Linked DNA regions of Synechococcus elongatus PCC 6301. The protein of the gene in region 2 binds, or shares a complex with, the protein of the main gene of each other region. Links are inferred from orthologs where the notes say so. Each region holds a gene or a part of one and is shown on either strand. Other genes may lie near its edges.

Region 1 (3,745 bases), 690 kb from region 2 along the record:
GTTGATTGAGTTGCGCTGTTAGAAGAGTTGCTGCAGCCCCACTGCGTTGATGCCCTGAGACTAAGGCCTCGAGGGTTTCGCCCCGCAGCAGCGGCACATCACCATTCAGCACCAGCAGATCGCCTTGGTAACCCTTGAGGTGCGGCAAGAGTTGCTGGACCGCATGACCGGTTCCCAGTTGCTGGGTCTGTTCGACAAATTCAATGTCAGTCCGGTGCGCCCATGATTCCCGCACGCGATCGCCCTGATAGCCGACGATCACGAAGCAGCGATCGACGTTGAGAGGGGTGAGGCTTGCCAGTACGCGATCGAGCAAGGTTTGACTACCGAGCCGGTGCAATACCTTCGGTAGCTGCGATTTCATCCGGGTTCCTTTGCCCGCAGCCAAAATGGCAACAGCAACCATGCGACAGCAAAGCCTCCGAACAAAACACTGCGGACAGGACGAATCCAGAGGCAGAATATCACTCCGGCTGGAATGCCGAGCGGTCGTCTGACGAGTCTCCAAGCACTTCAATCGCGATGATAGGATAAGCGAGAGACTTGCTCCGGCGCGGGTTCTCGCCTGTTTTTCGCCTAACCGCTGCCACTATGCTGAATTTGCTGCTGGGCGATCCCAACGTCCGCAAAGTCAAAAAGTACAAACCCCTCGTCACTGAAATCAATCTGTTGGAAGAGGACATTGAGCCACTGTCCGACAAGGATTTAATTGCCAAAACGGCTGAGTTTCGCCAGAAGCTCGACAAGGTTTCCCACTCGCCAGCTGCAGAGAAGGAATTGCTGGCGGAGTTGCTGCCCGAAGCCTTTGCGGTCATGCGCGAAGCCAGTAAACGAGTGCTGGGGCTGCGCCACTTTGATGTGCAGATGATCGGCGGCATGATTCTGCACGACGGTCAGATTGCCGAGATGAAGACGGGTGAAGGGAAAACCCTCGTCGCTACGCTGCCGTCCTATCTCAATGCACTGTCGGGTAAAGGTGCGCACGTCGTCACCGTCAACGACTACTTGGCTCGCCGCGACGCGGAATGGATGGGACAAGTCCACCGCTTCCTAGGCTTGAGTGTTGGCCTAATCCAGCAGGGAATGTCGCCGGAAGAGCGTCGCCGCAACTACAACTGCGACATTACCTACGCTACCAACAGCGAACTGGGCTTTGATTACCTGCGCGACAACATGGCCGCAGTGATTGAAGAGGTAGTCCAGCGTCCCTTCAACTACGCCGTGATCGACGAGGTGGACTCGATTCTGATCGACGAAGCCCGGACACCCTTGATCATTTCCGGTCAGGTCGATCGCCCGAGCGAAAAATACATGCGGGCATCGGAAGTCGCGGCGCTCTTGCAGCGATCGACGAATACGGACAGTGAAGAAGAGCCGGATGGCGATTACGAAGTTGACGAAAAAGGCCGTAATGTCCTGCTGACGGATCAAGGCTTTATCAACGCTGAGCAATTGTTAGGTGTCAGCGATCTGTTTGACTCCAATGACCCTTGGGCTCACTACATCTTTAATGCGATTAAGGCCAAGGAGCTGTTCATTAAAGATGTGAACTACATCGTGCGCGGTGGCGAGATTGTCATCGTCGATGAGTTCACAGGGCGCGTGATGCCTGGGCGTCGCTGGAGTGATGGTCTGCATCAGGCCGTGGAGTCGAAGGAAGGCGTCGAGATTCAACCCGAAACCCAAACCCTTGCTTCGATTACTTACCAAAACTTCTTCCTGCTCTACCCCAAACTGTCGGGCATGACCGGTACGGCGAAGACAGAAGAGTTGGAGTTTGAGAAGACTTACAAGCTAGAAGTAACCGTTGTTCCGACCAACCGAGTCAGCCGTCGTCGGGATCAGCCTGATGTCGTCTACAAAACTGAGATCGGCAAGTGGCGTGCGATCGCAGCGGACTGTGCTGAACTGCACGCGGAAGGTCGTCCTGTTCTGGTCGGTACTACCAGTGTTGAGAAGTCGGAGTTCCTGTCACAACTGCTGAATGAGCAGGGCATCCCCCACAACCTGCTCAACGCCAAACCCGAAAACGTAGAACGCGAGGCGGAAATCGTTGCACAGGCAGGCCGTCGGGGTGCCGTCACGATTTCGACCAACATGGCAGGTCGCGGGACCGACATCATCTTGGGCGGTAATGCGGACTACATGGCGCGGCTGAAGCTGCGCGAGTATTGGATGCCGCAACTGGTCAGCTTCGAAGAGGATGGCTTTGGCATTGCTGGGGTTGCTGGTTTAGAGGGCGGTCGCCCGGCAGCGCAAGGTTTTGGGTCGCCCAACGGCCAGAAGCCACGCAAGACTTGGAAAGCGTCGTCGGATATTTTCCCAGCAGAACTGAGTACTGAGGCCGAAAAGCTGCTGAAAGCAGCGGTAGACCTCGGGGTGAAAACCTACGGCGGTAACAGCCTCTCGGAGCTGGTAGCGGAAGACAAGATCGCTACGGCGGCTGAGAAGGCGCCGACGGATGATCCGGTGATTCAAAAACTGCGGGAAGCCTACCAGCAAGTCCGCAAAGAATACGAAGCAGTCACGAAGCAGGAGCAAGCCGAGGTCGTTGAACTGGGCGGCCTGCATGTGATTGGTACGGAACGCCACGAGTCACGCCGAGTGGATAACCAGTTGCGCGGTCGTGCCGGTCGGCAAGGGGACCCAGGATCCACGCGTTTCTTCCTGAGCTTGGAAGATAACCTGCTGCGGATTTTTGGTGGCGATCGCGTGGCCAAACTGATGAATGCCTTCCGCGTCGAAGAAGATATGCCGATCGAGTCGGGCATGCTGACGCGATCGCTCGAGGGTGCTCAGAAGAAGGTCGAGACCTACTACTACGACATCCGCAAGCAGGTGTTTGAGTACGACGAGGTGATGAACAACCAGCGTCGTGCCATCTATGCAGAACGCCGCCGTGTTCTCGAAGGACGAGAGCTAAAAGAACAAGTGATTCAGTACGGCGAACGGACGATGGATGAAATCGTCGATGCCCACATCAATGTGGATTTGCCGTCGGAAGAGTGGGATCTGGAAAAGCTGGTCAATAAGGTCAAGCAGTTCGTCTATCTGCTTGAAGACCTAGAGGCCAAGCAACTGGAAGACCTGTCTCCTGAGGCGATCAAGATCTTCCTGCACGAGCAATTGCGGATTGCCTACGACCTCAAAGAAGCCCAGATCGATCAAATCCAGCCAGGCTTGATGCGGCAGGCCGAACGCTACTTCATCCTTCAGCAGATCGACACGCTCTGGCGTGAGCATTTGCAGGCGATGGAAGCCTTGCGCGAATCCGTCGGTCTGCGGGGCTATGGGCAAAAAGATCCACTGCTGGAGTATAAGAGTGAGGGCTACGAGCTGTTCCTCGAGATGATGACGGCGATTCGCCGCAACGTGATCTACTCGATGTTCATGTTCGATCCGCAGCCTCAAGCCCGTCCACAAGCTGAGGTGGTTTAGGTCCGCCGGTGGATTTCTATCGCCCGCTGCTGCGGCCGCTCTTGCTGTCGCAACTGAATGTTGACCCTGAGTGGCTGACGCGCAATGCGCTGGGGTTTCTGGCGACATTGGCGCGATCGCGATCGCCTTTGGCTGCTAACCTGCGCAGCTATCTCCGCCAAACCTATGGCTTCCAGGATCCGCGTCTAGCCATGTCCCTCTGGGGGCTCACGTTCGCGACGCCCGTCGGCTTGGCGGCAGGCTTTGATAAGGATGGTATTGCTGCACCGCTTTGGTCGGATCTGGGGTTTGGCTTTGCCGAACTGGG
Region 2 (3,203 bases):
ATTGGTGCGGTGCGCAAAGGTGTGGCCGATGGCAAAAAGCATCTCGTCAATGTGCCGTTGACCCGCGATCAATCTATCCCTCACCCCAGCACAGGTGAAGGTGGCGCAGCTCAAGTTCTGATCCGTCCTGCTGCTCCTGGTACCGGTGTAATTGCCGGTGGTGCAGTCCGGACTGTTCTAGAGCTCGCTGGCGTCAAAAACGTGTTGGCGAAGCGCTTGGGTTCCAAGAGCCCGCTCAACAATGCGCGTGCTGCTCTGGAAGCCCTCTCCAGCCTGCGGACCTTCCAAGAGGTTGCTCAGTCCCGCGACATTCCGGTCGAGCAACTGTACTAGGTCGTTTTCTTTGCTCTTGGTTTCAAGGTGATGGTTCATGAAACTCGATAATCTCGCTCCGCAACCGGGAGCGAAAAAGCGTAAGCGCCGAGTGGGTCGGGGCATTGCCGCTGGCCAAGGCGCAAGCTGCGGTTTCGGTATGCGCGGTCAAAAGTCGCGATCGGGTCGTCCGACTCGACCGGGCTTTGAGGGGGGGCAAATGCCCCTCTACCGCCGCGTTCCCAAGCTGAAGCACTTCCCGCTAATCAACCGCAAGTTCTATACGGTGGTCAATGTGGGTGCTCTGGCCGGTTTGGCGGCTGGAACTGAAGTGACACTTGAGAGCTTGATGGCTGTAGGAATTGTCACTCAGAATGACGGTCCTCTCAAAATCCTAGGCGACGGTGAACTGTCGGTGAGTCTGTCGGTGTCGGCTGCTGCATTTACGGCGACGGCACAACAGAAAATTGAAGCAGCAGGCGGTAGCATCGCGCTGGTCTAGATCAGCGATCGCAGGTTCCGTTGCCAAAAGCCAATGCTGAATGGGGGCAGACACCTGCCCCTCTTCCGTTGTTTAAGCTGGCTTTAGCTCGGGGCCTAGATGTCCCCTTTGGAGTATTGCTATGGTCGTCAGTCGCGGGAAGACCCCAAACGCCCAAGAAACTTTTTTACAGATGGCCCAAGCCTCGGGACTGAGGGGGCGCATTCTGATCACGGTCGGCCTGTTAATCCTGTGTCGACTGGGCATTTTTATTCCGGTTCCCGGCATTGATCGAGTTGCCTTTAGCAACGATCTGCAGGGCAATGCAAATCTCGGCGGCGTGATTGGCTTTCTCGATATTTTTTCGGGGGGTGGTCTGTCCGCTTTGGGCGTTTTTGCCCTTGGGATTTTGCCCTACATTAATGCCTCGATCATTTTGCAGTTGCTAACTGCCGCTGTGCCGGCTCTCGAAGACCTGCAAAAAAATGAAGGTGAGGCAGGCCGCCGCAAGATCGCGCAGTTAACCCGCTACGTCTCCCTCGGCTGGGCCTTGCTCCAGAGTATTGTTATCGCCGTATGGGTGACCCGCTACGCCGTCACACCCGGACCCCTGTTCACCATTCAGACGGCTTTGGCCTTGGTGGCCGGCTCCATGTTTGTGATGTGGATCAGTGAGTTGATCACTGAGCGTGGCATTGGCAATGGGGCATCACTGCTGATCTTTCTCAACATTGTTGCGACCTTGCCGCGATCGCTGCAGCAGACCTTAGAGCTCGCCCAGAGCGGTGATCGCAGCACTGTGGGTGGGATTGTCATCCTGCTGATCGTCTTCTTGGCCACGATTGTTGGCATCGTCTTCGTCCAAGAGGGGACGCGGCGGATTCCGGTCGTCTCGGCTCGTCGGCAAGTTGGGAATCGCGTCTACAGCGAGCGCAGTAGCTATCTGCCGCTGCGCCTCAACCAAGGTGGTGTGATGCCGATCATCTTTGCCTCGGCGATTTTGGTGCTGCCCTTCTCCTTGGCTAACTTCACCAGTAACGAAGTTGTGCTGCGGATTGCTAACTACCTCAGCCCCAATGGTCCGACCCCTTGGATTTACGCCCTTTTCTACCTTGTGTTGATTGTGGCGTTTAGCTATTTCTACTCCTCCTTGATCCTCAACCCCGTCGACTTGGCTCAGAACCTCAAAAAAATGGGGTCGAGTATTCCTGGAGTGCGTCCTGGTCGAGCAACCAGCCAATACGTACAGGGAGTGCTCAACCGTCTGACAATCCTGGGGGCAGTGTTCCTGGGTTTGGTGGCCATCATCCCCACGGCTGTTGAAGGTGCGACTCGGATTCGGACTTTCCAAGGCTTTGGGGCAACCTCGCTGCTGATCCTGGTGGGTGTCGCGATCGATACCGCCAAGCAGGTGCAAACCTACGTGATCTCGCAGCGCTATGAAGGAATGGTGAAAGACTAGTGGCGCGACTGATTTTTCTGGGGCCGCCTGGGGCAGGTAAAGGGACACAAGCAGTTGTTGTCGCGGAACAGCTGCAATTGGCCCACATCTCGACGGGTGAGCTTCTGCGGGCAGCTGTGACTGCTCAAACACCCCTAGGCATCGAAGCTAAAGGCTATATGGATCGTGGTGAGCTAGTCCCAGATTCACTAGTGCTTGGCCTCGTCCGCGATCGCCTTCAGCAACCTGATACGGCTAACGGCTGGATCTTGGATGGGTTTCCCCGTAACCGCAGTCAGGCGGAAGCCCTTAACCTGTTGCTGACCGAGATCAATCAACAGGTTGATCGCGCCGTCAATCTCGATGTTCCCGATCCGGTAATCATCGAGCGTATGCTGGCTCGCGGCCGAGCAGACGATACCGAATCAGTGATTCGGCGTCGGCTAGAGGTCTACCGCGAGCAAACTGCTCCGCTGATTGACTTCTTCCGCGATCGCCAGCAACTGTTAGCGATCGATGGCAACTCAGAAGTGGCCGCAGTCACAGACCGTTTAGTCAGTGCCTTGCAGGTTGCTGCCTAAACGAACCACCTCCCTACCCAGCCTTGTCGAACTGTGGTAGTATCAAAACTTTGGAGTCTTGCCGAATACTGGCATGAAAGTAAGAGCTTCTGTTCGCAAAATCTGCGAAAAATGCCGCGTCATCAAACGTCGCGGTCGTGTGATGGTCATCTGTGCTAACCCCAAGCATAAGCAACGCCAAGGCTAGGCGATCGCTCGCTCCCCGTTCGCGAGTGCCCTGCTGTTGGCTTCTGCTGTCGGAGCTTCAGACCAGACTATCCTCAGGCGATTCGCGCCTGTCAGCATCATCGAATTTTGCATTGTTTTACCTCACGAGTAGCCAAAGATAGGGAGTAGAGAGCGTGGCACGGATTGCTGGCGTGGATCTGCCCCGCGACAAGCGGGCTGA

What was found.
Region 1: the proteins of secY (region 2) and secA are in contact, whole or in part, in a crystal structure (PDB 3DIN), measured with the Thermotoga maritima proteins. The link is inferred for Synechococcus elongatus PCC 6301 from one-to-one orthologs. Residues at the interface, in WP_004081795.1 of Thermotoga maritima: Glu108, Gly109, Glu110, Glu111, Ala236, Glu237, Arg238, Arg239, Ile240, Thr241, Ile242, Gln243, Tyr244, Ala245, Arg246, Arg247, Val248, Thr249, Gly250, Arg251, Arg252, Val253, Tyr254, Gly256, Ala257, Ser258, Thr259, Tyr260, Leu261, Pro262; in WP_004082002.1 of Thermotoga maritima: Glu261, Ala262, Arg263, Lys300, Ala301, Arg302, Thr303, Ile304, Ile305, Leu323, Tyr324, Asp325, Pro326, Val329, Ser330, Tyr333, Ile336, Lys340, Phe345, Val349, Glu363, Phe364, Tyr374, Ser375, Gly376, Gly377, Glu393, Ile395, Thr482, Ser483.

What each region holds. Positions count from the first base shown.
Region 1 is NC_006576.1:1,333,583-1,337,327, reverse strand. Bases 207-3,638 are described here. They hold secA (preprotein translocase subunit SecA), read left to right. Parts: upstream 207-591; coding sequence 592-3,438; downstream 3,439-3,638. Other genes in these bases: SYC_RS06475 (quinone-dependent dihydroorotate dehydrogenase), read left to right, coding at 3,447-3,638; glmU (bifunctional UDP-N-acetylglucosamine diphosphorylase/glucosamine-1-phosphate N-acetyltransferase GlmU), read right to left, coding at 207-406. In the rest of the region: more of glmU, read right to left, coding at 1-206; more of SYC_RS06475, read left to right, coding at 3,639-3,745. UniProt on the Escherichia coli protein: Required for protein export, interacts with the SecYEG preprotein conducting channel.
Region 2 is NC_006576.1:2,025,253-2,028,455, forward strand. The notes cover bases 206-3,095. They hold secY (preprotein translocase subunit SecY), read left to right. Parts: upstream 206-935; coding sequence 936-2,255; downstream 2,256-3,095. Other genes in these bases: rpsE (30S ribosomal protein S5), read left to right, coding at 206-333; rplO (50S ribosomal protein L15), read left to right, coding at 371-814; SYC_RS10025 (adenylate kinase), read left to right, coding at 2,255-2,815; rpmJ (50S ribosomal protein L36), read left to right, coding at 2,889-3,002. Outside these bases: more of rpsE, read left to right, coding at 1-205; rpsM (30S ribosomal protein S13), read left to right, coding at 3,157-3,203. UniProt on the Escherichia coli protein: The central subunit of the protein translocation channel SecYEG. Consists of two halves formed by TMs 1-5 and 6-10.